DNA from 4 places in the Staphylococcus sp. FSL K6-0223 genome. Region 3 is predicted to be linked to each of the others. Evidence: riboswitches for the same ligand, from Rfam matches in the RefSeq annotation. Region 3 holds a riboswitch; each other region holds the start of a gene.
The links. A riboswitch is a leader RNA that binds a small molecule or an ion and turns the genes downstream of it on or off. The one in region 3 is predicted to bind thiamine pyrophosphate.

Region 1: another riboswitch for thiamine pyrophosphate. It lies ahead of thiC (phosphomethylpyrimidine synthase ThiC); the one in region 3 lies ahead of MHI13_RS01460 (3-oxoacyl-ACP reductase).
Region 2: another riboswitch for thiamine pyrophosphate. It lies ahead of MHI13_RS02035 (thiamine phosphate synthase); the one in region 3 lies ahead of MHI13_RS01460 (3-oxoacyl-ACP reductase).
Region 4: another riboswitch for thiamine pyrophosphate. It lies ahead of tenA (thiaminase II); the one in region 3 lies ahead of MHI13_RS01460 (3-oxoacyl-ACP reductase).

Annotation. Positions count from the first base shown of each region.
Region 1 is NZ_JBBOYX010000001.1:152,893-156,202, forward strand. It holds gene MHI13_RS00695 (dihydrolipoamide acetyltransferase family protein) at 1-847, shown strand, start outside; gene MHI13_RS00700 (zinc ribbon domain-containing protein) at 943-1,158, shown strand; TPP riboswitch at 1,347-1,450, shown strand; gene thiC (phosphomethylpyrimidine synthase ThiC) at 1,654-3,310, shown strand, end outside.
Region 2 is NZ_JBBOYX010000001.1:432,349-435,658, reverse strand. It holds gene MHI13_RS02040 (MFS transporter) at 1-1,152, opposite strand, end outside; TPP riboswitch at 1,500-1,609, shown strand; gene MHI13_RS02035 (thiamine phosphate synthase) at 1,677-2,267, shown strand; gene thiO (glycine oxidase ThiO) at 2,260-3,310, shown strand, end outside.
Region 3 is NZ_JBBOYX010000001.1:307,955-311,264, reverse strand. It holds gene MHI13_RS01465 (solute:sodium symporter family transporter) at 1-1,235, opposite strand, end outside; TPP riboswitch at 1,512-1,613, shown strand; gene MHI13_RS01460 (3-oxoacyl-ACP reductase) at 1,737-2,486, shown strand; gene MHI13_RS01455 (LLM class flavin-dependent oxidoreductase) at 2,550-3,310, shown strand, end outside.
Region 4 is NZ_JBBOYX010000001.1:790,210-793,519, reverse strand. It holds gene thiM (hydroxyethylthiazole kinase) at 1-195, opposite strand, end outside; gene thiD (bifunctional hydroxymethylpyrimidine kinase/phosphomethylpyrimidine kinase) at 188-1,009, opposite strand; gene tenA (thiaminase II) at 1,002-1,691, opposite strand; TPP riboswitch at 1,768-1,870, opposite strand; gene MHI13_RS03860 (transglycosylase family protein) at 2,083-2,829, opposite strand; gene MHI13_RS03855 (single-stranded DNA-binding protein) at 3,233-3,310, opposite strand, start outside.

The DNA of each region.
Region 1 (3,310 bases), 160 kb from region 3:
GGACCTTGATATCACAAGAATTAAAGGTACAGGTGGAAATGATCGTATTACAAAATTAGATATTCAACGTGTAGACTCAGAAGGCTATGATTATGAAGGTGAAGCGGATACGTCTAACGAAAATGCATCTTCAACGCCACAAAACTTCGATGTGTCTAGCATTGGTGAAGGTCTGAATCCAATGCGTCAACGTATTGCTCAAAATATGCGACAAAGTCTTAATAATACTGCTCAATTAACATTACATCGCAAAGTCAATGCAGATCGTTTATTAGACTTTAAAGCTCGATTATCTGAAGAATTAAAAGATGCAGATCAAGATGTAAAATTGACAGTCACAGCTTTATTAGCTAAAGCAGTAGTCCTAGCACTTAAAGAATATGGCGCAATGAATGCTCGTTATGAAAACGGTGAATTAACAGAATACGATGATGTACATTTAGGTATTGCGACATCACTTGAAGATGGTCTTATGGTGCCAGTCATTGACAATGCAGATACTAAAAGTATTGGCACTTTAGCAAAAGAAATTAAAACATCAGCTGAAGCAGTACGGGAAGGAAATACAGGTGACGTTCAACTTAGTGGCGCGACATTTACAATTACGAATATGGGTGCAAGTGGTATCGAATACTTCACACCAATTTTAAATTTAGGTGAAACAGGTATCTTAGGTGTCGGTGCTCTAGCTAAAGAACTTGTGCTTGAAGGAGATCAGGTAAAACAAGTCTCTCGTATCCCATTAAGTTTAACTTTCGATCATCAAATCTTAGATGGCGCAGGCGCAGCTGATTTCTTAAAAGTACTTGCTAAATATATTGAAAATCCATATTTATTGATGTTATAAAAAACATGAAACATCAATTTAATGAATAACCCCCAATTTTGGGGGTTATTGTATTATGTAAGCTAACAACAAATATAATAGAGGAGTGGTTCATTATGTCAGAAAATCAAAATCAAGGTTGTATAAAATGTGGTCATACAGAAGTAGAAGAAGGTACATTATCTGCAACAGGATCAGGATTGTCTAAATTTTTAGATGTACAACATAATAATTTTAAGACGATAACTTGTAAAAATTGTGGATATACCGAATTTTATAAACAAGATAGAAACAGAAGTAGAGACTTTATTGATTTGTTCTTTGGAGGATAAGTCAAAAAAATAGGACAGCAGTAACCCTTGTGGTTGCTGCTTTTTCAATCTTTAAGTAAGACTTCGGGTCGTGTGAAGTTAGACTTTCGGATGTCTAAAAGTTATAAAAAATATTTAATATATTGACTTGATATTCTTGGAATTTTAAGTCATTGTATAAGTATAGGTTAAGTAACCTATAATTTAATAATCTCTGCTAGGGGTGCTTTATATTGCTGAAAGGAACATCATGTTCCAACCCTTTGAACCTGATCTAGTTAATACTAGCGTAGGGAAGCCAGTGAGTCACTTTACAATGACATATGGATGTTTTCATAATTTGATGAAAAGGTCAATTTAACGATGAATCATTTTCTTCATTATGATACTTACATATATTTTCGTATATATTCACTTATTCTTATGCATTCAGTATTAAGCTGAATGCTTTTTTATGAATCATATAATCAGTGATATTTAGACCCTTCTAGTAACCTAACTTAGGAGGCATTGTTAATGAAACAAGAAAAAATCAATTTTAAAAGAACTTTTCCAGCAAGTAAACGTATTTTTAAAAAAGGTGAAGGTAATGATAGTGATATTTTTGTACCATTTCGAGAAATTGAACTTTCTGACACCCAATTAGAACAACGTAGTTTTCAAAATGAACCTGTCGTAGTGTACGATACAGCAGGTCCTTATCATGATGACAGTTATGTGGTTGATATCAATCACGGACTTCCAAAGGTTCGCGATGCATGGATTGAAGCACGTGAAGACGTTGAACATTATGAAGGTCGCCGTATTCAATCGATTGATAACGGTTTTTCAAAAGAAGGACATAAAAACTATGTAGCTCATCCATTCGAATATCAACCAAGACGTGGCAGTAAAGATACACCAGTTACACAAATGTACTACGCTAAACAAGGGATTATCACTAAAGAAATGAAATTTGTAGCAATTAGAGAACAAGTGGAACCAGAATTTGTAAGGGAAGAAATTGCGAGAGGACGCGCGATTATTCCTAATAATATCAATCATCCTGAATCTGAACCAATGATTATTGGTAAAAACTTCTCTGTAAAAATCAACGCGAACATTGGTAACTCTATTGTGTCTTCATCTATTGAAGCAGAAATTGAAAAATTAGTTTGGGCCACACATTGGGGTGCAGATACGATTATGGATTTATCTACAGGAAAAAATATCCATACAACTCGTGAGTATCTCTTACGTAACTCACCTGTACCAGTAGGAACAGTGCCCATCTATCAAGCGTTAGAAAAAGTAAATGGGGTGGCAGAAGATTTAACATGGGAAGCGTATAGAGATACATTAATTGAACAAGCTGAACAAGGGGTCGATTATTTTACTATTCACGCAGGATTACGTCTTCACTATATTCCATTAACTGTTGATCGTTTAACTGGGATTGTTTCTCGTGGTGGCTCAATTATTGCACAATGGTGTCTTGCACATCACGAAGAAAGCTTTTTATATACACACTTCGATGAGATTTGTGAAATCTTAAGTCAATATGATGTTGCTATTTCTCTAGGAGATGGTTTACGACCTGGTTCAATTTATGACGCTAACGATGAAAGTCAATTTGCGGAGTTGAAAACGTTAGGTGAGTTAACGGATATTGCTTGGAAACATAATGTGCAAGTTATGATTGAAGGTCCAGGGCATATTCCAATGCATAAAATTAAAGAAAACCAAGATTTAGCAGATTTTTATTGTAAAGAAGCACCATTTTATACATTAGGACCTCTTGTAACAGATATTGCACCAGCATATGACCATATTACATCTGCCATTGGTGCTGCTCAAATTGCGAGTCATGGTACGGCAATGTTATGTTACGTGACACCTAAAGAACATTTAGGTTTACCAAATAAAGATGACGTACGTGATGGTGTGGTCACTTATAAAATTGCAGCACATGCAGCAGATTTATCTAAAGGCTTACCAGGGGCAACAGAACGCGACGATGCAATTAGTAAAGCGCGCTTTGAGTTTCGTTGGATTGATCAATTCAACCTCGCGTTAGATCCTGATCGAGCGAGAGAATTTCACGATGAAACATTACCAGCAGAATCAGCGAAAATTGCACATTTCTGTAGTATGTGCGGACCAAAATTCTGTTCAATGCGCTTATCACATGATA
Region 2 (3,310 bases), 120 kb from region 3:
TAATGCACCTGCTAAAAACGGACTGATTAACGCACCAATATTTCCCCATAAGTTCATCCAACCCGATACTGTACCAGCAAAGTTACGTCCAATGTCATTTGCTGCTGCCCAACTCATTCCCATTGAAATACCCATACCACCTAAGCCAAGTGATAACCAAAAGATGGTCACATATAAGTTTTGTGTATGAACTGCAAAGAAGATGGAGATAGCAAATACGATAAAGCCAACAATTGCAATTAACCCTCTCGCTACAAAACGACTTTGACCGCTATGCAAAATTTTATCTGAAATCGCACCCGCAGATAAAATTAAAATAAACATAATAAACCATGGTAAAGCACTAATTGTCATATCTTTAAATTGTACATGATATTGCTCAGTTAAATAAGTAGGTAACCAAATTAAGAATAGAGCAATAACAAATTGAACTACGAAATATTGCCCTGCAATAGCATAGAAACTCATGCGTTTAAAAAATTGATTCCAAGGTGCTACGGATTTAGTTGTTTCTACTAAATCACGATGTTGCATGATATACTGTTTTTCTGCTTCATTGACCATGCGATGTTGCTCAGGTAAATCTTTAGCAATAATTGCCCAAAGTGCTGCAATCACAATACCAACCGCACCGAAAATATAGAATACAGCTTGCCAGTTAAATGCATTAACAATTGCGATGGTAACTACTGGTGCTAATACTGGACCGAAATATGATCCTGCTAACAACGCACTCGATGCTCTCCCTTTTTCATCTTTAGCAAACCAAGTTGAATTGAATACTGCATTAGATGGATACATTGGCGCTTCTCCGATACCAAATAAGAAACGTACTAAATATAATAGACCATGATGTTTAATCATTCCCGTTAAAATTGTAAATGCACTCCACCATAATAATGCGATTGAAATCATCTTACGCGGACCAAACTTCTCTGCTAACATACCTGAAGGGACTTGCATCAATGCATAACCCAGTGAGAAGAATGAAGCTAATAAACCAAATTGTTGCTTTGTCATGTGAAGATCTTCCATCATTTGAGGTGCAATAAATGAGATATTAGATCTATCCATATATGCAATAACCCCAATAATAAAGAATGCGATAGCGAAATACCAACGAACCTTACTTTTCTTTTGTCTTTGTACCATAATTATTTTTCCTGCTTCCCTTTAAAATTGTGTTGATTCTACTTATACGTTGACAATGAAAACTCCCAATCACGTCTTTCCCTGTTGTTTCCAACCGCCTTTCGAGCCTCATCTCATAGGCTTTCTGATATATTTTTTATAATATTAACAGTTTTTGTAAACGTTTACAATTACTTTTTGAATATTTTTTATTTAATTTATACATGGCTATATAAAACGTGGTTTCTTGATTAAAAAATATATTACTATAAATCTAATTTATTTTTGTATTTGAACTCTATTAAAAAAGGTTGTAGAATAAAAATGAAGCAAAAATGCTGATGTTTATTTTAAACACAACTGAATAAACGATCCACTGGAAGTGCCTTTGTTTAAGGCTGAGAGTAAAGAACGAACTTTATAATTCCTGGAACCTGATCCAGTTTGTACTGGCGTAGGAAAGTGGCGACTAGGATATCGTAAAGTTAAACAAAACGCTATTTCCCTACTGCAGGGAAATAGCGTTTTTTGTTTAATAAGGAGTGATGTTCATTTTTATAGCGATAACGAAATATAAAGATTTAACCAATGATGATGTACAACATTTTCTTGATATCTCGGATGGAATAGATGGTTTATTGTTTCGTACTCCCATGTCATCAAGTGATTTGTCTTCATTTTTAACATCACTTATAGAAAAAGGATTCCCTAAATCAAAAATCATTATTCATAGTGATGTACATTTACTTGAACAACTTCACCTCTCTCATATTCATTTTCGAGAAATGGATGAAGATGCATTTAGCTATAAATCAACGCATCCAGAGATTGAAGTAAGTATGTCTACACATTCAATTGAATCTGTTAAAGCAGCTTATGAACACGATCTTGATTATGTCTTTTTTGGTCACATTTTTAAGACACCTTCAAAACCTAATCAATTGCCTCGATCAAAAGCAGAGATTCAACGTGTGTTAGAGATTCCTATTCCCATTTATGCCATTGGAGGTATCACTGAAAAAACGATTCCTCAATTACCTCATGGTTTTAAAGGAATTTGTGCGATTTCTTTTTTTATGAACGCATCTTTACAACAAATTGAACTGTTGCGAAAGGAGTGGTTGAAAGATGCATGATGTTTTAATCATAGGTTCGGGCGTGATTGGCATGTCTATTGCGCGACAATTAAGCCAATCTCACCTTGACATTGCACTTATCGATCGTGACGTGCCAGGTAAACACGCATCATATAAAGCAGGTGGTATGTTAGGTGCTCAAAATGAATTTACTGAAGATACTGATTTATTTAGACTTGCTCTTGAATCACGAAGTCTCTTTCCACAATTATGTCAAGATTTAGAAGATGAGACAGGTATTGATATTCAGTTTCAAAATTCAGGATTAATTAAAGTGGCTAATCGTCCTGAAGATGTTGAAAGTTTAGAAAAGCAGTATCAATTTTTAAGCGGTTTAGATTCTAGCGTCATTGTTCTTTCAGATGAGGAACTTACTCATTTAACGAATGGTACAGTAACATCAAGTGAAATGGCTATTTACATTCCACAAGATGGACAAATTAATGCCAATCACTACACTAAAGCTTTATTTACATCTTTAAAGCAACGTCAAATTAAGCGATATTTTAATACAGAGGTACAATCTGTTCATCGCCAAAATGGGTACTACGATGTTGAAACGTCACAAGGCACATTACAAGCTAAGAAAGTCATTGTGGCAGCGGGCGCATGGACATCTAAATTATTAACTCAATACTCATTACCTAGAGATGTAGTCGGTGTAAAAGGTGAAGTCTTACTGATTGAAAATGATCATTTGGATTTAAAAGAAACCGTATTTATGACCAATGGCTGTTACATCGTACCAAAATATCCAAATCGTTTCTTAATTGGTGCCACAAGCGAGTTTGATAACTATTCAGTTGGTAATACAGACGATGGTATCTCTTGGTTACACCACTTTGCAAATGAACGTATACCAGAACTCGCACACGGCAAAGTCATTAAACAATGGTCTGGTGTCCGTCCATATACTGAAGGAGAAATACCGATAATGGACCGTATTGATGAAGATTTATATGTGATTTCTGGTCATTATCGTAACGGTATTTTACTTTCGCCTATTATTGGTCGTGATATCGCCAATTGGATACTCACCGGTG
Region 3 (3,310 bases):
AACTGTTGCACAATCGCATATAATCCACTTGGGAAAAGTGCAATAAGTGGAGATATACCTACTACAATAACACCAATCACAACTGTCGCGATATGCCCGACACGTGCAATATGTTGATCCGAAGCACGCTTACCAAAAATAGGTTTATAAAAGTCTAAAGTAAAGAGTGTTGTTGTACTGTTTAATGATCCAACAAATGAACTTAATATAGCTCCAAAAATAACTGCCCCGAATAGACCATAACCCCAATCAGGTAAAATCGCCTGAATCAATGCAGGATATGCATTATCATTAGATGTTATACCTCCGTTGAAATAATTATATGCAATAACACCAGGAATCACCGTAAAAATAGGACCAAATACTTTAAATAAACTTAAATATATCGCACCTTTTTGTGATTCTTTTAAATTCTTACCAGCTAAGGCTTTTTGTACAATCATTTGGTTCGCACACCAAAAGAATAAATTATTAAAGAACATACCAAAGAATAATGTTGGCCATGGAACAACATCTGAATCAATGGCCCCAAAAGCGTTTAGTTTTTCAGGCGTACGTTGGACCATGTGGTCGAATCCTTTTACAAAATTCCCATCACCTAAATGATGTAAACCTAAAATTGTAATAATCAAACCACCTATAATTAATCCGACACCATAGATTGAATCACTAAATGCGCTCAGTGACAAACCACCGATAAATAAATAGATAACACCTACTGCACCAATGACAAATGCAATAATAATCGTTGCTGTGGCATCACTTACTCCTAAGTATTCCCCAATACTAAACATTTTATTAAATACTAATGAACCAGAATATAAGACAACTGGTAAAAATGATACAACATAAGTGAAAATAAACAATATAGAAACGAAGCGTTTAGTAAAGGTACCATAACGCATTTCAAGTAATTCAGAAATGGTATCCACACCGTACCTTAAATATTTGGGTAAGAATATCCATGCAAGTAAGACAACGGCTACAGCAGCTGTGACTTCCCAAGCCATAACTTCCATACCCTTGCCATAACTTTGACCATTCTGTCCTACAATTTGTTCTGTAGATAGGTTGGTCATAATAATTGTTGAGGCAATCGTAAATCCTGTTAAACTATTGCCTCCCATAAAATAGCCACCTGCACTATCAGTCTTTATTTTCCTTGAACGCCAAAATGCATAAAGGCTGACTCCAATAACAACGGCTAAAAATAAAATAATTGCTAACCAATTCATAATAAATGTCGATCTCCTTATTTTTTAAAATAAAAAAACGTTAAACTTTCATTTAACGTTGGATAACTAATCTATTCTATGATGTACATGTCTTGTGCCTTATTTATTTTAAACACAGAATATCTAATTTTCAATTATCATATTTAAATTTATTATATAAATAAATTATATAAAATATTATCTTTAAATTTGATGATATTTTTTATGTTGTTGAATATTATATGGAAGCGCTTGACTTCTCATAATAGAAGTCATAAAGTGAAACTATAGTTAAATCATATGCACTAGGGGTGTTTTAAAACTGAGATGAGGTGTAACCTCAAACCCTTTGAACCTGAACTAGCTTATACTAGCGTAGGAAAGTGTCGTATAAAATAAGATGACCTGTTGAGATGTGTCAAACTGTTCTCAATAATGATATATCTATTTTAATGCAACTTTCCTAATGTGAAGGTTGCATATTTTTTTGCTGTAAATGAAGTAAATGGAGGCACGATATTTATGACGAGAACAGTATTAGTAACTGGAAGTAGCCGTGGTTTAGGAGCGGTCATTGCAAAAACATTAGCTAAACAAGGATTTGAAGTTATCATTAATTACAATCAAAGTCGTGAAGCAGCTGAACAATTAGCACATGAGATTGGTGAAAACGCCATTGCTTTACAAGCAGATGTCACACAACGTGACGAAGTCGATCGTTTAGTTAATGAGGCAACACATCATTTTGGAAAAATTGACGTTGTTGTCAATAATGCATTAGTTAATTTTAAATTTGATCCAAATGCGCAAAAGGCATTTAAAGACTTATCATGGGAAGACTACCAACAACAAATTGATGGTACACTAAAAGGCGCTTTTAATGTTACTCAAAGTGTCATTCCACAATTTATAGAGCGTGGTTCTGGCACCATTGTAAGTATTGGCACAAACTTATATCAACATCCTGTTGTACCATATCATGAATACACAACAGCTAAAGCTGGGTTGATTGGGTTCACACGTAATATTGCAGCCGAATTAGGGCAATATGGTATTACTGCTAATGTAGTGTCAGGCGGATTGCTTAAAACAACTGATGCTAGTGCTGTCACTACACCAGACGTTTTTGATTTAATTGCACAGACGACTCCATTACGTAAAGTGACTACCCCACAAGATGTTGCTAATATGGTCGCTTATTTAAGTAGCGAAGCAGCAGATGGTATGACTGGTCAAAATATTACTGTCGATGGTGGTTTAACCATGAATTAATATATAACTGGTCTTCCTTATCTTAGAATAGAAATAAAATAAACATTGGAGTGAGAAATTAAATTGACTCATCAACATCAACTTCATCTCGGCGTATTAATCTATGGATGTGGTCATCATCAAGCTGCTTGGCAACTTCCCAATTCAAGTATTGAACGTATCGGTGATATTCAATACTATCAAGAATTAGCTCAGTTATCTGAAAAAGGGTTGTTAGATGTAGTCTTTTTCGCAGATAATCAGTCTTTTATTCCTAGCTATACTTCTATGCCAAGTTTTTGGTTTGATCCACTGATTAACTTAACTGCTATATCTCAAGTCACACAACATGTTGGATTAGTTCCTACCATTTCAAGTACATTTTCTAATCCATTCACTGCAGCACGTCAGTTACTTAGTTTAGAACATATTAGTGGTGGACGAGTGGGATGGAATTTAGTCACTTCCATGACAGATGCCGAAGCTCAAAATCACAGCATGGAACATCTACCCAATCATGATGAACGCTATAAAAAAGCTGAAGAGTTTGCTCAAGTCATGAATGGATTGTTTGATTCTTGGCATACTGAAGATTTCAAACCCAATCGGCATCATCATACAATGATAAATCGCAATATCAAACCGCTTCACCACAATGGCAAATATTTTCAAGTTGATGGACCATTAACAACACCAAGTAGCATTCAGGGAAAACCTGTGGCCATGCAAGCAGGTGCATCTAAACAAGGTATTGCATTAGCTACAAAATATGCAGATGCAGTATATTCTGTTTCTTGGAATATGAAGCAAGCAAAACGGTATCGCGAGCGCTTAGATAGTGAAAT
Region 4 (3,310 bases), 480 kb from region 3:
TTTAGTTAATGTTCCAATATTTATAAGCAGTGCCCCTGCTACTTTATAGAACTCTTCTGCTTCTTCTGGAGCTTCACTCATTGCTGGACTTGCACCAATACTCAAGAGTCCATTCGCAGTGAAGTTTTTAACCACATCATTGGTATAACAGACTACTAGTGGATTCTCTTGTCTTATCTTTTCTAAACTATTCATCGTCTAAACCTACTTTCTTCATATAAGCAAAATGGTTTACCGGGCCGCGTCCTTGACCGATTTCAGGTGTATGTTCAATACTTAATGAAATAAATTTTTTAGCTTTTTTTACAGCTTCATAAATTGTTTTACCTTTAGCTAGTTCGGCTGTGATAACAGCTGAAAATGTGCAACCTGTACCATGAGTATGTGGCGTATTAAATCGCTTCTCTTCAAAAGTATAGACATCATCTTTAGTAAATAAAAAGTCTTTAGCATTATTTAAATCAGCAGAATGACCGCCTTTAATTACTACACCTTTACTTCCTATTTCATTTATAAATATATGACCTGCTTTACGAATATTATCTTCAGTATCAATTTTCAAGCCAGTAATTTCTTCAGCTTCTGGAATGTTAGGAGTAACGACATCCGCTAATGGTAAGAGCGTTTTCTGAAGATGTTTTTTTGTTTCATCATCCATTAAGGAATCACCACTTTTTGCTAGCATAACTGGATCGATAACATAGGGAATATTGCTATGATTTTTTAAATACGTTTGAATCAGTTCCATCGTTTCATGTGTAGCAATCATTCCAGTCTTAATTGCGTGAGGTAATTCATCATCAAATACGCTATCTAATTGTTCTTTAACCCAACTAGTTTCTAGATTATGGATATGTTGAACTCCTTTAGTATTTTGAGCCACAATACTTGTAATAGCAGCCATTCCATATACGCCACAAGCATGGAATGATTTTAAATCTGCCATAACTCCTGCGCCACCAGAAGGGTCAGTACCAGCAATTGTTAACGCAATCTTAGGTTTATTCATGATTTGCTCCTCCAAAATCCCATTCTTCATCAATGTATGCCATATTAAAGAAGTGACGTTCATGTACAGTACTTTGTAAAAATGCTTCTTTAATTTCTCTTTTTTCCTGTTCGGTACAATGTTCTGTAAGTTCATTTAACAAACGGTCAAATACTTCAATTAAAGGTGCCATTTCAGTGCTATAAAAATCAAACCACTTAGCAGTAAGTGCATCTCTATTAAGATTTGAATCTTCTAATCCCCATTTAGCAACCACTTCATATACGTAAGGACATGGTGCCATTGCAGCTATAGTGTATGCAGCATTTTCGTGTGTATAAGCATGATAATACATATGTTTAATGTAATGATCTCCACTAGGTGGCCACACTTTTTCTTTTACAATTTCTTCATAAGGTTCATTAATATAGTCCGCTAAAATTTCATGGGCTTCTACTTCGCCGTCTAACATAAATTCAATTTGCTCTACTAAGAATTTCACTTCTTTCATAGTAGGTGCTTTAGGAATAAGTAAAGCATATAAATTAGTAAATTCTTTTAAATAAGAAGCATCAGCACGTAAGTATTGGCGTACTGCTTGTTTTGATAATTTTCCCTTTAATAAATCTTGAATAAAACCATCATTATAAATCTCTTCAATAATTGGCTTTGACGCTTGCTTTAATTCATCTGAAAAACTCATTAACTATTCCTCCTTAAATAAAAAAACTACATTTCAACGTAGAAATGTAGTCAATATTCAAAAAAATAGAATGAATGAATATGTATTACTACTTTCCTACGTTGGCATTAACCAAATCAGGTTATAAGGGTCTGAATGCTTCATCTCAGCCATGTTCCATGGCTCCCCTAGTAGTCTTTAGTTTAATTTAACCATAACAAAACCATTGTTATAATTCAAATAAAAAAGATATTCATTGAAATAAGTTTAATTCATACAACTATTATTATAAATATAATAAATAAAGAATAGTACAGAAATCTTTCTAAATTCAGTCATTACTATCAATATATATAAAAATGCCTAAGACAACTCATATTGTCTCAGGCACTAGTAAATTATTTATTAAGTTTTACGCTGTAACCCATTGAGATGGACCTGCAGTATTATAAAGTTTTACTGCCGCAGCATCTTGAACACTTTCAGGTACTTGTGCTGGTGATACACCTTTATATTGTGCTGGTGCTACTGAATCCCAAGTAGATTGTAAGAATTGATATTTACCTGCTGCACCAGAAGAAGGGTTGATGGCATGAATATCTCCACCTGATTCGCGTTGAGCGATTTGTTGTAAATGACTATTTACATTTACAGATGAACCACTTGTTGATTGTTTAGGTTGATTTGTAGTTGCATTAGCAGGTGCTTGTTGTGTTTGAGTTGCTTGTTTAGTTTGTGTTGTTTTTGGTGCTTGTTGTGTTTGAGCTTCATTTGCATAGTGTTGACTTACATTTGAAGTTGAAGCTGATTGATTTATATGATTATAATTATTATTTTGGAAAGATACATTTTGTGCTGATTGAGTTGAAGCTACATTTTGATTAGCACTATTTACAGTTGAACCGTTTGATGGATAATATTCCCATTTAAAATATGTTCCATCTGACCAAAAATGATAAGTTTTACCATTTAAATTAAATTGGTAATTATAAGCTCCTTCTTGAATAGGATGTTGATTTAATGATTGATCGTTAGATTCCGCTAATTGAGCTAATTTTTCTTTATTAATTTGATTTTCACTTGCATCAGCATGACTTACGTTTCCTGCTACTAATCCTAAGCCTACTGCTAATGAAGATGCAATAATTGTCTTTTTCATAATAGTATAATCCTCCTAAGTCATTTGTTTTCTTAAATATTTTACGGATACTACTCTAACATCTAAAAAAGCTTAGCAGGTTACAGTGAAATAAAAAAAATATACTTATTTTACATTAAAATTACATAGATTTGTAAATAATTTTTCTTATATATATACTATAAACACTTTAATGGCAGTGTTTATTAGATATATAATAAAAGAACCAACTGTAATTACTTTGTAATATTTCAGAAAAATACACTGTCTTTTTTATCATTCAATGAATGAGTTGTATCTAATGTCTTATACATAGTTAAAGAGGTCGGAATATTTATACCGACCTCTTGAGTATATTTGAGTATAATTGAAAGACTTATTTTATATTAATTGGAAAGGTTTGGAGTATTAAAAATAGAGAGTTTTATTTTATATTCATTAATTCGAGATTATCAAATGGATAAGTGTCTGTATTTAGTGAGCTATCTGAGAGTTTTTCATT